DNA from 3 places in the Blautia sp. AM23-13AC genome. Region 3 is predicted to be linked to each of the others. Evidence: predicted binding sites of a transcription regulator. Region 3 holds the regulator's gene; each other region holds the start of a gene.
What was found. Region 3 encodes NrdR, which represses ribonucleotide reductase genes. Its sites were predicted from a motif close to CACAANATNTTGTG; they were not measured.

Region 1 (5,464 bases), on a different contig from region 3:
TACCGTGGATTTTGCAGCCGGAAGGAACCGCTACATTGGACACCTGATCTCGATTCCGACAAAATCCTTTAAAAACATGAGAGTCGGACTCGACTGCTCCAACGGAAGTGCCTCTTCCGTAGCCAAGAGCGTGTTTGATGCCATCGGCGCCAAGACATATGTGATCCACAACGAGCCGGACGGAACAAACATCAACTGCGGCTGTGGTTCCACCCACATCGAAGAGCTTCAGAAATATGTAAGAGAGAAACACCTCGATGTCGGATTTGCCTACGACGGAGACGCAGACCGCTGCATCGCTGTCGATGAGCTGGGAAATGTGGTAGACGGAGACCTGATCATGTATGTCTGCGGTAAATACTTAAAAGAAAAAGGCCAGTTAAACGGAGATACGATTGTGACCACGATCATGTCAAACCTCGGTCTTTACAAAGCGTGTGACCGCGCCGGTATCCGGTATGAGAAGACGGCAGTCGGCGACAAATACGTGTGCGAGAACATGATGGCAAACGGCTATTCTCTCGGCGGAGAGCAGTCCGGCCACATCATTTTCAGCAAGCACGCGACGACCGGTGACGGAATCCTGACCTCCCTGATGGTGATGGAAGTGCTGATAGATAAGAAACTCCCGCTCAGCACCCTGACAGCCGAGGTAGTGATTTACCCGCAGCTCTTAAAGAATGTCCGCGTGGCAAACAAAGCAGCTGCAAAGGCCAACCCGGCAGTACAGAAAGCAGTAGAAGACGTAGCAGAGGCCCTGGGCGATGACGGACGCATCCTCGTAAGAGAGAGCGGCACCGAGCCGGTGATCCGTGTCATGGTGGAAGCACCGGACGACGCAACGTGTGCAAAATACGTAGACCAGGTTGTTTCTGTGATGCATAAAGAAGGACTTGTGACAGAATGAAAAAAAGACTGGTAATCTTTTTTCTGGCGGCGGCAATGATGCTTGGCGGCTGTGAAAATAAAAATTCAAAGCTTTATAAAAAGGGCATCGAGGCGCTCGAACAGAAGGACTACGTAACGTCGATTGCGATGCTGGAGGGAGCCGTAAAGGCAGGCGACCGACTGGCGGAGAGCTACCGGTCGCTCGGCATCGCTTATCTGAAAAGCCAGGAGTATGACAAGGCAAAAGAGGCTTTCAAGAGCAGTCTTTCGAGCATGAAGCACAAAGACGCGGAGTTTTCGCGCGATGTCATGTATTACGAGGCGGAAACCTGCGTACAGGCCGGAGATCTGGACGGAGCCATTGAGATCTGCACCAATATTCAGGAAGAAAAGGCAGATGCCGATGCGCTGTTCCTTAGGGGACGCGCGTACTTCCTGCAGAAGAATTACGAGCAGGCGAAGGTGGATTTTGATGCGGCAGTGGAGACGAAGGAGAGCTATCAGCTCTGCCTTGACATTTACGAGCTGTATCAGGAGAGCAGCATGAAGGCGGACGGAGACCGTTACCTCGAAGCGGCAGTGAAGATTGAGCCGAAAACGACCGAGGATTATTATAACATCGGCTGCGCATACTACTATCTGGAGGAGCAGGACGAGGCGGTCAAAGCGTTCTCGAAGGCAATGAAAGACGGCAGCAGCGCGGCGATGGAAATGCTCGGCGAGGTTTACCTTTCCAATGGTCAGAACGATGAGGCGAAAGCACTGTTTTCTTCGTATCTTTCGACAGATGGCTTTGCGGCGGCAGCAAACAACGGGCTGGCGCTCTGCGCACTTGCGGAAAACGACACGGACAGTGCACTCTCGTATATCGAGGAAGGACTCAAAACGGCAGAGGATTCCGACCGGGAAAATCTGCTGTTCAACCAGATTGTATCCTATGAAAAACGGGCGGATTTTGATACCGCGAAGTCGCTGATGGCGGATTTTCTGGCAGCATACCCGGAAAACACCGCGGCGCAGCGGGAAAATACGTTTCTCCAGAACCGATAACAGACGGAGGAAGTTGGATTGTTTGATTTAAGAGAAGAACAGGAGCGCGTGATTCTGGTCGGCGTACAGGAAAACGGCGGCGCAAAAGCAGAAGAATCGCTCGACGAGCTGGCGGAACTGGCCAGCACCGCCGGTGCGAAGGTGGAGGGCCGCCTGGTGCAGGTGCGGGAGGCCATTCATCCGGGAACGTACATCGGAAAAGGAAAATTAGAGGAATTGAAAATTCTGGTGCGCGCCTGCGATGCGACGGGCATCATCTGCGACGATGAGCTCTCCTCGATCCAGTTAAAAGGGCTGGAGGAAGCACTGGAATGCAAGATCATGGACCGTACGCTTTTGATCCTGGATATCTTTGCGGCGCGCGCCGTGAGCAGCGAGGGTAAAATCCAGGTTGAGCTGGCCCAGTTAAAGTACCGTGCGTCCCGACTTTCCGGCCTTGGCACATCGCTTTCCCGTCTCGGCGGCGGAATCGGTACGAGAGGACCGGGAGAGAAAAAGCTGGAAACCGACCGGCGCCTGATCCGCACGCGTATTACGCAGTTAAAACGTGAGCTTGAGGAAGTACGCCAGCACAGAGAGCTCCTTCGTGAAGGCAGAAAACGTTCCAAAATCCCGGTAGCGGCGCTCGTAGGCTATACGTCAGCGGGAAAGAGCAGTCTTTTAAATGCACTGACAGGATCGGAAATTCTGGCAGATGCAATGCTGTTTTCCACGCTGGATACGACGACGCGGTCACTGACCCTTCCGGATGGACAGGAAATCCTGCTGACCGATACGGTTGGATTTATCAATAAGCTGCCACATCATCTGATCGATGCATTCCGCAGTACGCTGGAGGAAGCACGGTATGCCGACTATATTCTCCACGTTGTGGATACGTCAAATCCGCAGATGGAGCTGCAGATGCAGGTCGTGTACGATACGCTGCGGGAACTGAAAGTTGAGGACAAAAAGATCGTCACCCTGCTGAATAAGCAGGACAAGCTTTTCGATCCGGTTGTTGTAAAGGATTTTCGGGCAGATGCGAGCCTTGCCGTTTCTGCGAAGACGGGACAGGGACTCGAAGACCTGAAAAATTTACTTTCCTCCTGGATGATGGAAGGCAAAATTTATATTGAGCGGCTCTATCCGTATGACAAAGCGGGAACGATTTCGCTGATCCGCGGGTACGGAATTCTGCTTGAAGAGGAATATCTGTCGGAGGGCATCCGCGTAAAAGCCTATGTACCGAAGGATATCTATCCGAGGGTATAGAGGTATGGCAAGCGGGCTTAAAAACGGCAGTACATCCCTTTAAGCGCCGTACAGCGCCGAAAAATGGAAGGGACAGAACATAAGTAAAAGTACCATATCTAGTGATGTTAGAAAATTTCACACTAGATATGGTACTTTTTACTATTGACGGGAGAAACATGCTCTGCTATCATATGGTTCAGACACTGCAAAGAGTGGAACCTTAAAAAGGCCTTGCAGAAACGGTTGAATTAACAGGAGGGATTCCATGTTTCAGGTAGAAAAGAGAGACGGAACGATTGCAGAGTTCCAGATGAAAAAGATTACCGATGCGATTGGAAAAGCATTCGGCGCAAAAGATATGCAGTTCAGCGATGACATGCTTCAGATGCTGGCACTGCGCGTAACAGCGGACTTTCAGTCCAAGATCAAAGACGGAAAAATTTCAGTGGAGACAATTCAGGACAGCGTGGAGAACGTGCTGATCCAGTGCGGCTACGCAGAAGTGGCAAAAGCTTACATTCTGTACCGCAAGCAGAGGGAAAAAATCCGCAACATGAAATCGACGATCGTAGACTACAAAGAGATCGTAGACAGCTACGTAAAAGTAGAGGACTGGCGTGTCAAAGAGAACTCGACCGTAACGTATTCTGTCGGCGGTCTGATCTTAAGCAATTCCGGCGCGATCACAGCCAACTACTGGTTATCAGAGATTTATGATGACGAGATCGCCGAGGCACACCGCAACGCGGATATTCACATCCACGACCTGTCGATGCTGACCGGCTACTGTGCAGGATGGTCGTTAAAACAGCTCATCAAAGAAGGACTTGGCGGCATCAACGGAAAGATTACTTCTTCTCCGGCAAGACATCTTTCGGTTCTGTGCAACCAGATGGTCAACTTCCTCGGCATTATGCAGAACGAGTGGGCAGGTGCGCAGGCATTTTCTTCATTTGATACGTATCTGGCGCCGTTCGTCAAAGTGGACAACTTAAGCTACGGCGAAGTGAAGAAGTGCATCGAGGCGTTTATCTACGGCGTCAACACACCGAGCCGCTGGGGAAGCCAGGCACCGTTCTCCAACATCACACTCGACTGGACCGTACCGGATGACCTCGCGGAGCTTCCGGCGATCGTCGGCGGTAAGGAGATGGACTTCAAGTACAAAGACTGTAAAAAAGAGATGGATATGGTCAACAAAGCGTTCATCGAGACGATGATCGAGGGAGATGCCAACGGAAGAGGCTTCCAGTACCCGATCCCGACCTACTCCATCACATCCGATTTTGACTGGTCCGATACGGAGAATAACCGTCTGCTGTTCGAAATGACTGCAAAATACGGTACCCCGTACTTCTCCAACTACATCAACAGCGATATGAAACCAAGCGACGTGCGCTCCATGTGCTGCCGTCTCCGCCTGGATCTGCGTGAGCTTCGAAAGAAAACCGGCGGATTCTTCGGTTCCGGCGAGAGCACCGGATCGGTCGGCGTTGTCACCATCAATATGCCGCGTATCGCATATCAGTCCAAAGATGAGAAAGAGTTCTACCGCCGTCTCGATCATATGATGGATATTGCCGCACGTTCGTTAAAGACGAAACGTGAGGTCATTACCCGCCTCCTGGACGAGGGACTGTATCCATATACGAAACGGTACCTTGGAACGTTTGAGAACCACTTCTCAACCATCGGTCTGATCGGTATGAACGAGGCCGGCTTAAATGCCGCATGGCTCGGAAAGGGTCTGGAGGATCCGAAGACACAGCAGTTTACGAAAGAAGTTCTGAACCATATGAGAGAGCGTCTTTCTGATTACCAGGAGGAGTACGGCGATCTGTACAACCTTGAGGCAACTCCGGCGGAGTCGACCGCATACCGTCTGGCAAAACACGACCGTGCAAAATGGCCGGATATCAAGACCGCAGGCCATGAGGGAGATACCCCGTACTACACCAACAGCTCCCATCTGCCGGTGGACTATACCGAGGATATTTTCTCTGCGCTTGATATTCAGGATGATCTGCAGACGCTGTACACCTCGGGAACTGTATTCCATGCGTTCCTTGGCGAAAAACTGCCGGACTGGAAAGCAGCAGCTTCCCTTGTGCGGAAGATTGCAGAGAACTACAAACTGCCGTACTACACGCTGTCCCCGACGTATTCTGTCTGTGCGAACGACGGCTATCTCGCCGGCGAGCACTTTACATGTCCGATCTGTGGAAAAGAGGCAGAGGTTTACAGCCGTATCACGGGATATTACCGTCCGGTCAAGAACTGGAACGACGGA
Region 2 (5,464 bases), on a different contig from region 3:
CAGCCAAGCGCTGTAAAATCCGCGTAGGATTCCGGAATTTCGTATGTATCGCCCCAGATGGCAAGCTGAAAACTGTTCAGGTTCTTCGAGAGATCCACATCGTATTCCGGAATCTCATCGGAATCGCCGGAGGCCGCCAGATTGTCTTTGGGGTCGTCATCGTCGGTACTCTGACTGATGGTTGTGATCGGAATCGTTTCTGTTTTCTTTCCGCAGCCGCTCGTTCCCACGAGGAAAGCGGCAAATACTGCTGTTAAAACCCAACGGTATTTTTTCATCAAAACCTCCTCATAATAAATGGTTAAAAATATTTGAGAGTTACTTCATGTAAGTAACGATATCAGTTCCCCCTATTCTATCACATTCCGCTTCGTTTTCCAATGTCTGAAGCGGATTTGAGAAAAATGGTTTTTCAAAAGCGCGGTACGGAATACATATTTAGTAAGGAACTGGAAAGGGCAGAAGTCTGGGAGGAGGCTGTGTATGCGTTTTACAAAAATGCAGGGCTGCGGAAATGATTATATCTATGTAAATGCCATGGAGGAGCGGGTGGAGAGTCCGGGACGGCTGGCAAAAGCGGTAAGTGACCGCCATTTCGGCATCGGCGCGGACGGGCTGATTCTGATCGGGGCATCCAAAACAGCAGATTTTTCGATGGAAATGTACAACGCCGACGGCTCGAAGGGCGCGATGTGCGGCAACGGCATCCGCTGTGTGGGAAAATACGTGTACGAGCATGGGCTGACGAGAAAAACGACGCTGACTATCGAAACCGGCAGCGGAAACCGTGTGATTCATCTGCAGACGGGGGAGAATCCAAATGAGATCTGTCAGGTGACAGTGGAGATGGGAACGCCGGAATTCCGCGCCGCACAGATCCCCGTTGTTTCTCTGGGGGAATATGTGCTGGAGCATAAAATTACCGTGTGCGGGGAAAATTATACGATGACCTGCCTTTCGATGGGAAATCCGCATGCGGTGATTCCGGTGGAAGATGTGGAAAAAATATCCATTGCAAAGACCGGTTCCGCTTTTGAACACCTTTCCTGCTTCCCGGACCGTATCAATACAGAGTTTATCCAGACTTTAGATCAACACACAATAAAAATGAGAGTCTGGGAACGTGGGAGCGGTGAAACGCTGTCCTGCGGAACGGGAGCGTGTGCGGCAGCCGTCGCGGCGATGCTTTCCGGCTGTGTTTCGGAGGGAGAAACTGCCGTAGAACTGCGCGGCGGCAGGCTTTTCGTTACATGGGACCGGACGAAAAATAAGGTCCTTCTGACCGGCCCGGCCGAGACCGTTTTTGAAGGAACGCTTGCAGAACGAATTTGAAAAATGCAGATTTCTGTCTGCACGAAAGAGCAGTATGCAATATTCTGAAAATAAAAACTTACAGGAAATGCCTTTTCTTTTCAAAAGAAACATGCTACAATATGTGGTGCCCGCTACAAGAAAAGGGTGGGGGACACACAAGATATAGTGTTTGATTTGGAGGACACCACAATGGTTTATATTATCAAAAAGGACGGCACCAAAGAAGAATTCGACGCGCAGAAGATCGTCCGTGCCGTAAATAAATCCGCACAGAGAATCCTGTATACCTTCTCACAGCAGGAGATTGACTTTATCTGTAAGTTCGCAACCGAGCACGTATATTCCCTTGGAAAGACCGAAATTCCGATCAGCGATATGCACAATATCGTGGAGGGAGCACTCGAAAAAGTAAACCCGGCTGTGGCAAAAAGCTACCGCGATTACCGCAATTACAAAACTGATTTTATCCATATGATGGACGAGGTCTACACGAAGAGCCAGTCCATCCGCTACATCGGCGACAAGAGCAATGCCAACACCGACAGCGCCCTCGTTGCAACGAAGCGAAGCCTGATTTTCAACGAGCTGAACAAAGAGCTGTACCGCAAGTTCTTCATGAACCGCAACGAGCTGCAGGCCTGTAAGGACGGTTACATCTACATCCACGACCAGTCCGCACGTCTCGATACCATGAACTGCTGTCTGTTCGATGTCGGAAACGTTTTAAAAGGCGGTTTCGAGATGGGAAATGTCTGGTACAACGAGCCGAAGACACTCGACACCGCATTTGATGTCATGGGCGATATCGTCCTCAGCACCGCTGCACAGCAGTACGGCGGCTTTACCGTGCCGGAGGTGGACAAGATCCTTGCTCCGTACGCACAGAAGAGCTACGATTACTACGTAAAAGAGTTCCTGAAATATACCGACGCATCCTGGGAGGGTGCACAGGAGAAAGCCATCGAGTATGCGATCGACAAAGTAAGAAGAGAGTGCGATCAGGGATGGCAGGGAATTGAGTATAAACTGAACACTGTTGGATCTTCCCGCGGTGATTATCCGTTCGTTACCGTGACCCTCGGCCTTGGAACGAGCATGTTCGAGAAGATGATTTCCATCTCCCTTCTCGAGGTCCACAAAAACGGACAGGGCAGGAAAGGCCACAAAAAGCCGGTGCTCTTCCCGAAAATCGTCTTCTTATATGACAAGGCAATTCACGGAGAGGGCGGCATCGCAGAAGATGTCTTTGAGGCAGGACTTGACTGTTCCTCTAAAACCATGTATCCGGACTGGCTGTCGATGAGCGGCGAGGGCTACATCGCCGAGATGTACAAGAAATACAAGAGAGTCATCAGCCCGATGGGATGCCGTGCTTTCCTTAGCCCGTGGTACGAGCGCGGAGGCATGGAGCCGGCAGATGAGAACGACAAACCGGTCTTTGTCGGACGTTTCAACATCGGAGCCGTTTCCCTTCATCTTCCGATGATCCTGGCAAAATCCCGTTCCGAGAACCGCGATTTCCACGAAGTGCTCGACTTCTACCTCGAGATGATCCGCGATCTGCACAAACGGACCTACGATTACCTCGGCGAGATGCGTGCATCTACGAACCCGCTGGCTTACTGTGAGGGAGGTTTCTACGGCGGCCACTTAAAACCGTCCGACAAGATCCGCCCGCTGTTAAAGCCGATGACCGCATCGTTCGGTATCACGGCGCTGAACGAGCTGCAGGAGCTGTACAACGGAAAATCTCTTGTTGAGGACGGACAGTTCGCACTCGACACGCTGAAATATATCAACGACAAGGTTGCCGAGTTTAAGAAAGAGGACGGCATCCTCTATGCGATCTACGGCACACCGGCAGAATCCCTGTGCGGCCTGCAGATAGAGCAGTTCCGCAAACAGTACGGCATCGTCCGCAACGTTTCGGACCGCCCGTATGTGAGCAACAGTTTCCACTGCCACGTAACCGAGGACATTACCCCGATCCAGAAACAGGATCTCGAGGGACGTTTCTGGGAGCTCTGCAACGGCGGAAAAATCCAGTACGTGCGCTATCCGGTCGGCTACAACAAAGGCGCGATCAAGACACTGATCGAGCGTGCGATGGAGCTTGGCTACTACGAGGGCGTCAACCTGTCCCTGGCTTACTGCGATGACTGCGGCCACCAGGAACTCGACATGGATGTCTGCCCGGTCTGCGGTTCCAAGAACCTGACAAAGATCGACCGTATGAACGGCTATCTTTCCTACAGCCGTGTCCATGGCGACACCCGTCTGAACGAGGCGAAGATGGCAGAAATTGCAGAAAGAAAATCCATGTAAAATCATTGCGATATTTGTAATACGATAAAAGAACGAAATCCCCTGCGGGAAATCCATTCGGTTTGGATTTTCCGCAGGGGATTTTATAGTTCGGTAATTATTCTTCGATATCGCGGGTGATGTTGCGTACCCAGACGTATTTTTTATAATGAAGATAAACCGCAGGCAGTTTCACGATCTCATCGAGGTTTACGATACAGTAGACAACCATGACCGGCAGCTTCAGCCAGAACGCGGCGAGGAAGCCAAGCGGTACGGAAAAGCACCACATCGCGCCGATATTTCCCTGCATATCGAATTTTGCATCGCCGCCGGCACAGAAGATGCCGTCGAGAACGGTGGTGTTGACCGACTGTGCCATCAAGTTCAGACCGCAGAAGAGAAGCATGTACTGCAGATATTCTGCCGCGGTATCGGTAAGCGGAGCGAAGTGGACGATTGCAGGAGAGATCAACATCAGAAGACCGCCGGTCACAACGCCGATGGCAATTGCAAGATGCGTCAGGCGGCCGCCGTATTCGCGTGCTTTCTCGAGTTCATCTGCACCGAGCAGGTTTCCGATCAGAACACCGGCACCGCCGCTCACACCGCGGATCAGGCAGGAGAGGAGGCTCTTTGCAATCGAGGTAATCGAGTTTGCTGCAACAGCATCGCTTCCCATGTGGCCCATGATAACGGAGTACAGAACGTAGGCAATTCCCCAGACGAGGGAGGCCGCAAGCACGGGAAGCGTGTAGCGCCAGAAGTCTTCTGAAAGTATTTTCCCTGCGGAAGAGAAGAGGCGGTTCCAGAGAATCCGTACACGCTCCGGTTTCTTTGTCTCGAGATAAGCCCAGATCAGTTCCACAACGCGGGCAGCTACCGTTGCATAAGCTGCTCCGCGGATCCCAAGTGCCGGAGCACCGCAAAGACCGTAGATGAGGATGGCATTTAAAATGATGTTCAGTACAACCGCAGTGGAACTGATGCGGGAGCTGACTGCTGCATGACCGGTGTTTTTCAGCAGGATCAGATAGACCTGCGAAATACCGCAGAGTACGTAGGAGAGTGCAACAGCGCGTAAATACTGGCTTCCGCTTGCAACCAGGGCCGCATCATTTGTAAAGATGCGCATCAGCATTTCGGGACAGAAACCGGCAAGGATGGTAAACAGGCCGGAGAACAGCAGGTTGGTGCGAAGTGCGATCGGAATCACTTTTTCGATCGAAGCGGCATCCTGTTTCCCCCAGTACTGCGCTGCCATAATACCGGCGCCCGCCGCGATGCCTGAGATAAAAAGGCTCAAAACAAACTGCACCTGTCCGGCCAGCGAAACCGCCGACAGCGAGGTCTGGTCAATCCATCCCAGCATGATTGCGTCCGTCGCGCTGACGAGAGCCAGCATAAAGTTCTGAATCGCAATCGGGAGGACGAGGAGCTTTAATTTCTGGTAAAACTCATCCTTGAAATTCATTCGTGTTTTCATAAAATTCCCCCAAAATAGTAAGTGATATTAGATGGTATTCTGCTGTATTATAACGGAAAGAAAATGGGAAAACAATGGCTAAAACAAGCTATTTTCTGGTCAATGTTGACATTCCCTGTATAATATAGAAGAAAAAGAACTTTTCCGGTGCCCGTGTCCGGTACGCCGGAAAGCGGAGAAGAAGTTTGATCAGAAAATCATGTTTCCTTCAGCAGAAACTCCAGGATTTCTGCTATCAGAATAAATATGCCGGCAGCGGCTGTCTTTATAAAATCCAGAAATCCATGCAGGAGCTGGAGAAGCTTTTGAAAAAGAAAGATAAGAAACGGAAGTAGGTTCGGCTGCCATTGGAGCCGTCAT
Region 3 (5,464 bases):
ATTCATTCTCCTGCACTCTCCTATTTTTCACAATGACACATTACTTCCTGCACAGAGCAATGCCGGAGCAGATCGGAAAATCCCGACACGCTCCGGCCCTTCTGCCTGTTTTATCTGTTTTCCAGCGGAACATAGTCCACTTCATCTTTGACACTCTTGTACGCCGGGCGGATGATCTTGTCGGTGTTGATCAGTTCCTCCATCCGGTGTGCACTCCAGCCGACGATACGCGCGCAGGCGAACATCGGGGTGTAGAGCTCCAGCGGAAGATCCAGCATGCTGTAAACGAAGCCGCTGTAGAAGTCGACGTTTGCGGATACACCTTTGTAAATATGGCGCTCCTCGCCGATGATCTTCGGAGCCAGTTCCTCGACCATAGCGTACAGCCGGTAATCTTTCTCTCTGTGTTTTTCTTTTGCCAGCTGCTCAACGAAGGTCTTGAAGATGCGCGCACGCGGGTCGGAAATGGAGTAAACCGCATGGCCCATACCGTAAATCAGACCTTTCTGGTCGAACGCCTCTTTGTGCAGCAGCTTTCTTAAGTAATTCGATACTTCTTCCTCATCCGTCCAGTCTTTGACGTGTGACTTCATATCGTCGAACATCCGCACAACCTTGATGTTTGCACCGCCGTGCTTCGGTCCCTTTAAGGAGCCGAGCGCCGCTGCAATTGCGGAGTACGTATCGGTTCCGGAAGAAGAAACAACATGTGTTGTAAAGGTTGAGTTGTTACCGCCGCCGTGCTCCATGTGGAGGACGAGGGCAAGATCGAGGATCTTCGCCTCCAGCGGGGTGTATTTCTGATCCGGGCGGAGCATCAGCAGAATGTTTTCTGCGGTGGAAAGCTTCTTCGACGGATTGTGGATATATAAACTTTTTCCCTTGATATAATGGTTGTACGCCTGATAGCCATAGACGGACAGCATCGGGAAAACAGAAATCAGGTTAATGCACTGGCGAAGCACATTCGGAAGGGAGGTATCATCTGCGTGGTTGTCGTACGCGTACAGGGTCAGAACGCTTCGGGACAGAGTGTTCATCATGTCCTTGGTCGGCGCTTTCATAACAACGTCACGCACAAAGTTCTTCGGCAGGGACTGCTGCTGTTTTAAAATCGTCTTAAAATGCTTAAGCTGCTCTTCATTCGGCAGATTTCCAAACAGGAGCAGATAAGCGACTTCTTCAAATCCCATACGGTTTTCACTCAAAAATCCCTGGGTCAGTTTTTCCACGTTGATGCCGCGGTAGTACAGACGTCCGTCACACGGTGTTTTGACGCCGTCAATGATATCCGAAGACACAACGTTTGAAATCTGTGTCAGTCCCGCAAGGACGCCAACGCCGTTGACATCGCGCAGTCCGCGTTTTACATCGTATTGCCCATACAGCGAAACATCCATTTTGGAGTTATCCAGACAGATGTTTGTCAGTTCCTCTATTTCCGGTGTTACTTTCATGCTAAAAGCCATATGCATTCCCCTTTCTCTTCTCTTTTTTTACTCACTTTCGCTCATTATAGCATTAAACCAAGGGATTCGTATACTGAAATTTTTATAAACATTCGAAAAATTTTCGTAAGATTTTGTCTCACAAAAGGTATCAGGCTTCTGTTTTACATGCATCGAAGGCTTGATCCAGTGCGTCCAGGAAATCTCCCATCACGTAATACAGCGTCTCAAACCGCAGATAATCGAGGACGTTTTCATCCCACATAAACTTCAGCACCGGCGGGAATTCCTCATCGGACTCCCAGAACTGGAAGACGAGCGGCAGAAACGGAAAGACATGAAAAACAAAAGCAGCGTCTCCCGGGAAATATGGTTTTCCGCCAAGGGAAACGCATGCTTTTTTCAGCTGTTCCACATGCCCGTCATACCGTGCGGCGCGGCTGTCGTGAACGCCGGACGCAATCGTGCGGCCTTTGATCGTTCCCTTTAAGGAATTGGTACGCGCATACGTGCCGGCGAGCACAATCTCCTTCTTTCCGCAGCAGAGCAGGTCGAAAATCGTCAGCGTCTCATTGAAACTGCCCTGATGTACATGAAGAAAATGGTCTTTTGATCCCTCTACAACGCCGGTATGGCGGTTCACTCTCCATTCTTCAAAAAGATACGGCACATAGAAATAATCGCCATCAAACGCAAAGCCATACTTTCCTTCGATCTCCTTCTGATCGTATGTCAGAAAACGTTCCTGCATCTGATCACGCATTTTAATATAGTTCGACACTTCCATTTTTTTGCCTCCCGCTATTTGTCGAGCATCTTTTTCAGCTCGTCCATGAACGTGTTGACGTCCTTGAACTCACGGTAAATCGACGCAAAGCGGACGTACGCCACCTGATCCAGGTCTTTTAAGTAATGCATGACCTTCTCTCCGATCACAGAGCTTGGAATCTCGCGTTCCTCGCCGTTGAAAAGCTCCGTCTCCACCTTGTTGACCATCTCGTTGATCTTCTCGGCGGACACCGGCCGTTTGTGGCAGGCGCGCAGGATACCGGTCTCGATTTTCGAGCGGTCATACTGCTCGCGGTTCATATCTTTTTTGATGACGATCAAAGGGATCGTCTCCACTTTTTCGTATGTCGTAAAGCGTCTGCCGCAGACATCGCACATCCGGCGGCGGCGGATCGCATTGCTGTCTTCAATCGGGCGTGAATCCACAACCCGGGTATTATCCTGATTACAAAATGGACATCTCATATCTTTCGTCCTCGTTTCTAAATAAGTATTTCGGAAAGTTTTCTACTTTTACAGTATACGCATTTTTCCGTGAAATTCAAGTCAACTGCAGCAACATTTTCGCATATGTTTTTCCATAGGAATCAGTAAAAAGGAGCACCGCATGCGCGTTGTAGATCTCCGCCAGAAAGAAGTTATCAATATCTGCACCTGCAAAACGCTCGGCTGTCCGATTGATGTGGAATTCAATCCAAAAACGGGACATCTTACCGGACTCGTTCTTCCGGGTCCTGTGAAATTCTGCGGCTTTTTCTGCCACGGCGAGGATTTTGTGATCCCATGGGACCGCATCTGCCAGATCGGCAACGATATCATTCTCGTCGAAATTCCGGAAAAAGAGAAAAAACAGCCCTGATCAACGGATATGAAAACCGAATTCCGATTCCAGCGGAATCTTCGTCCATTTTGCATCCGTGATTTCGATGTAGCTGGAGGTGCGGATCCTTTTGATCATCTCCGTGATCGTCTCCTCATCACCCTGCACCTCCATCTCCACCGTCTCATCCCAGCAGTTTCTCACCCAGCCTGTCAGCCCGAGCTGGTAGGCAGCATAATACGCCCGGTAACGGAACCCCACGCCCTGCACCTGGCCGTAGAAAATCACATGGTACCGGATTTCTTCTTTTTCGTCTCTTCTGTCTCGTTTCGCTGTCTCGTTCATATTTCTCTGCCTCCCAACAGTCATTGCCTAAAATTCGTCTGCCGTCGCACAGTACAGCGGAAGCGGGAACCAGTCGGATGGAATGTTCTTCCAGATTTCAGATGGAACCTTGCTTCCCTTACTTGCCAGCGGTGAAAGAAGCAGTTCCTGCGCCTGCTCCCGGTTGAGTACATCTGCCCCCGGATGGGCTTCCCGTGTCACGGTCACAGTTCCATCTTTTACCGTCACGGTCAGCGGCTGTCCCTCCAGTACGGCAGACCACGTTCCATCGCTGATGCCCATCGTCTCTGCTTTCATGGTCAGCATTGCCTCGATGACGTCTGCAAATTGGAAAATACGGTACATCGCGGAACCGCAGCGCTCTTTTGTGAAGCTTTCGCAGACTTCCGATAACGCTGCTGCTTTTCCGGTCTCATACACCGGAATGGAAATGAAAAGAGAGTCAAGCGCATTTTCTTTTAAATAAGCGGCAAGTGCAGGAACGAAATCCTGTTCCTCCAACACTTCTGCTTCCACAACCTGGTTTCCGCCGCAAAGTGCCAGATATCCGATCCGCTCACCGTTTTTCCAGATTGCAATTGCCTGCTCGCCGAACGTTTTCAGGCAGGCTTTCACATCCTCTCTTACCACGTAAAGCGGTTTTTCCTCATTCAGCTTCTTTGCAAAGGCTGCCGCCTCTTCGTCCGCTTCGCCGTTTTCCGGAAACAGCGGCGCAAAGGTGTAAGCGGAGAGTTCCCCGTTTTTCCAGGTATGGCGCACATTTGCCACATCCAGGTAAAACGTGTATTTTTCACTTCCCGGCGTAAAGCCAAAGTAGGCATACCGCTGTCTCTGGCCGTCCAGTGCCAGAAGATCACACGTTCCTTCCAGATCCGTAATCCAGTCGCCAAGAAGACGCTTCATGTGGCCTTCGCCCCTTGCCTTTGGATGCACGGAAACGCTTCCCACATATCCTGCGCGGAGCAGCTTACCCCCTGCTGCCATTTGCTGCGGAAGCACCGCAATCTCGGCCCGGAGTCTGCCGTTTTCCGCAACAGCGACGCGGTGGATCCGTGCCATTTCCGGTCCTGCCTGATAAACCCTTGGAATTAACTGCTCAAAGTCGTGCGGACGGTGTGCCGTGCTGAACACGTAGTTTGCAAGTTCGATGCAGTCCTCCCACTCTTCCGGCTTTGCAAGTCTGTACTCTGTCATAATGTAAAAACCTCCTGATCCTAAAAACCCTTTTGTTTTTGCTCTTCTTTTTCTCTATCCTAACGGATTTTTGTCCTTTTGTCACGAAAATTCCGAACAAATTGCAATATTTTTGCTATATCTGGTAAAAAAAAGAAACGCGCCCGGAAATTTTCATTCCAGGCGCGTTTCCCTTTTCTCAACGTTTCCTGTTTTACTGGATTCCTTTTACGGTGTAATCCTGTGCCTCTACGGCTGTTTTCAGCACATCGTCTGATACAGGAGCTGTCAGTGTTACAACGGCTGTTCCTTTTTCATGGCTTACTTCTGCGGATGCAACACCCTCGATTGCCTCAAGTGTTTTCTTCACTCTTGCCTCGCAGTGGCCGCACATCATGCCCTCGATTGTCATGGTTTTTACCATTCCCTGTTCTGTTGTCATGTTCAGATCCTCCTTTAGAATTTCGTTTTTGATTCTTTTATCTTTTGACGCGTCGTGCATCCGAAACAGATTCAGACGCAGGGCGTTTGTCACAACGCAGAAGCTCGAAAGGCTCATCGCCGCCGCACCGAACATCGGGTTCAGCTTCCAGCCGAACAGCGGGATCCATACGCCCGCAGCCAGCGGAATACCGATGATATTGTAAATGAAGGCCCAGAACAAATTCTCGTGAATGTTCCTGAGGGTCGCACGGCTTAAGCGGATCGCTGCCGGTACATCGGAGAGGCGGCTCTTCATCAGGACAACGTCTGCCGCATCGATCGCGATATCGGTTCCTGCTCCGATGGCAATACCGATATCCGCACTGGTCAGAGCCGGTGCATCGTTGATGCCGTCTCCTACCATCGCTACTTTTCCTTTTTCTTTCAGGCGGCTGATGACCGCTTC

Region 1: a site for NrdR is predicted at 3,313-3,326, ahead of DW642_RS06645 (ribonucleoside triphosphate reductase). Genes of this name have one in related genera too.
Region 2: a site for NrdR is predicted at 1,469-1,482, ahead of nrdD (anaerobic ribonucleoside-triphosphate reductase). Genes of this name have one in related genera too.

What each region holds. Positions count from the first base shown of each region.
Region 1 covers NZ_QTUL01000004.1:115,815-121,278, reverse strand. The annotation lists gene glmM (phosphoglucosamine mutase) at 1-907, shown strand, start outside; gene DW642_RS06655 (tetratricopeptide repeat protein) at 904-1,938, shown strand; gene hflX (GTPase HflX) at 1,957-3,192, shown strand; gene DW642_RS06645 (ribonucleoside triphosphate reductase) at 3,440-5,464, shown strand, end outside.
Region 2 covers NZ_QTUL01000008.1:33,352-38,815, reverse strand. The annotation lists gene DW642_RS10135 (hypothetical protein) at 1-278, opposite strand, end outside; gene dapF (diaminopimelate epimerase) at 484-1,332, shown strand; gene nrdD (anaerobic ribonucleoside-triphosphate reductase) at 1,504-3,639, shown strand; gene DW642_RS10120 (MATE family efflux transporter) at 3,737-5,104, opposite strand; gene DW642_RS15865 (hypothetical protein) at 5,290-5,439, shown strand.
Region 3 covers NZ_QTUL01000001.1:490,510-495,973, forward strand. The annotation lists gene DW642_RS02215 (patatin-like phospholipase family protein) at 1-6, opposite strand, end outside; gene DW642_RS02220 (citrate/2-methylcitrate synthase) at 111-1,469, opposite strand; gene DW642_RS02225 (DUF3786 domain-containing protein) at 1,600-2,235, opposite strand; gene nrdR (transcriptional regulator NrdR) at 2,250-2,702, opposite strand; gene DW642_RS02235 (YlmC/YmxH family sporulation protein) at 2,845-3,096, shown strand; gene DW642_RS02240 (acylphosphatase) at 3,097-3,402, opposite strand; gene DW642_RS02245 (GNAT family N-acetyltransferase) at 3,430-4,596, opposite strand; gene DW642_RS02250 (heavy metal translocating P-type ATPase) at 4,790-5,464, opposite strand, start outside.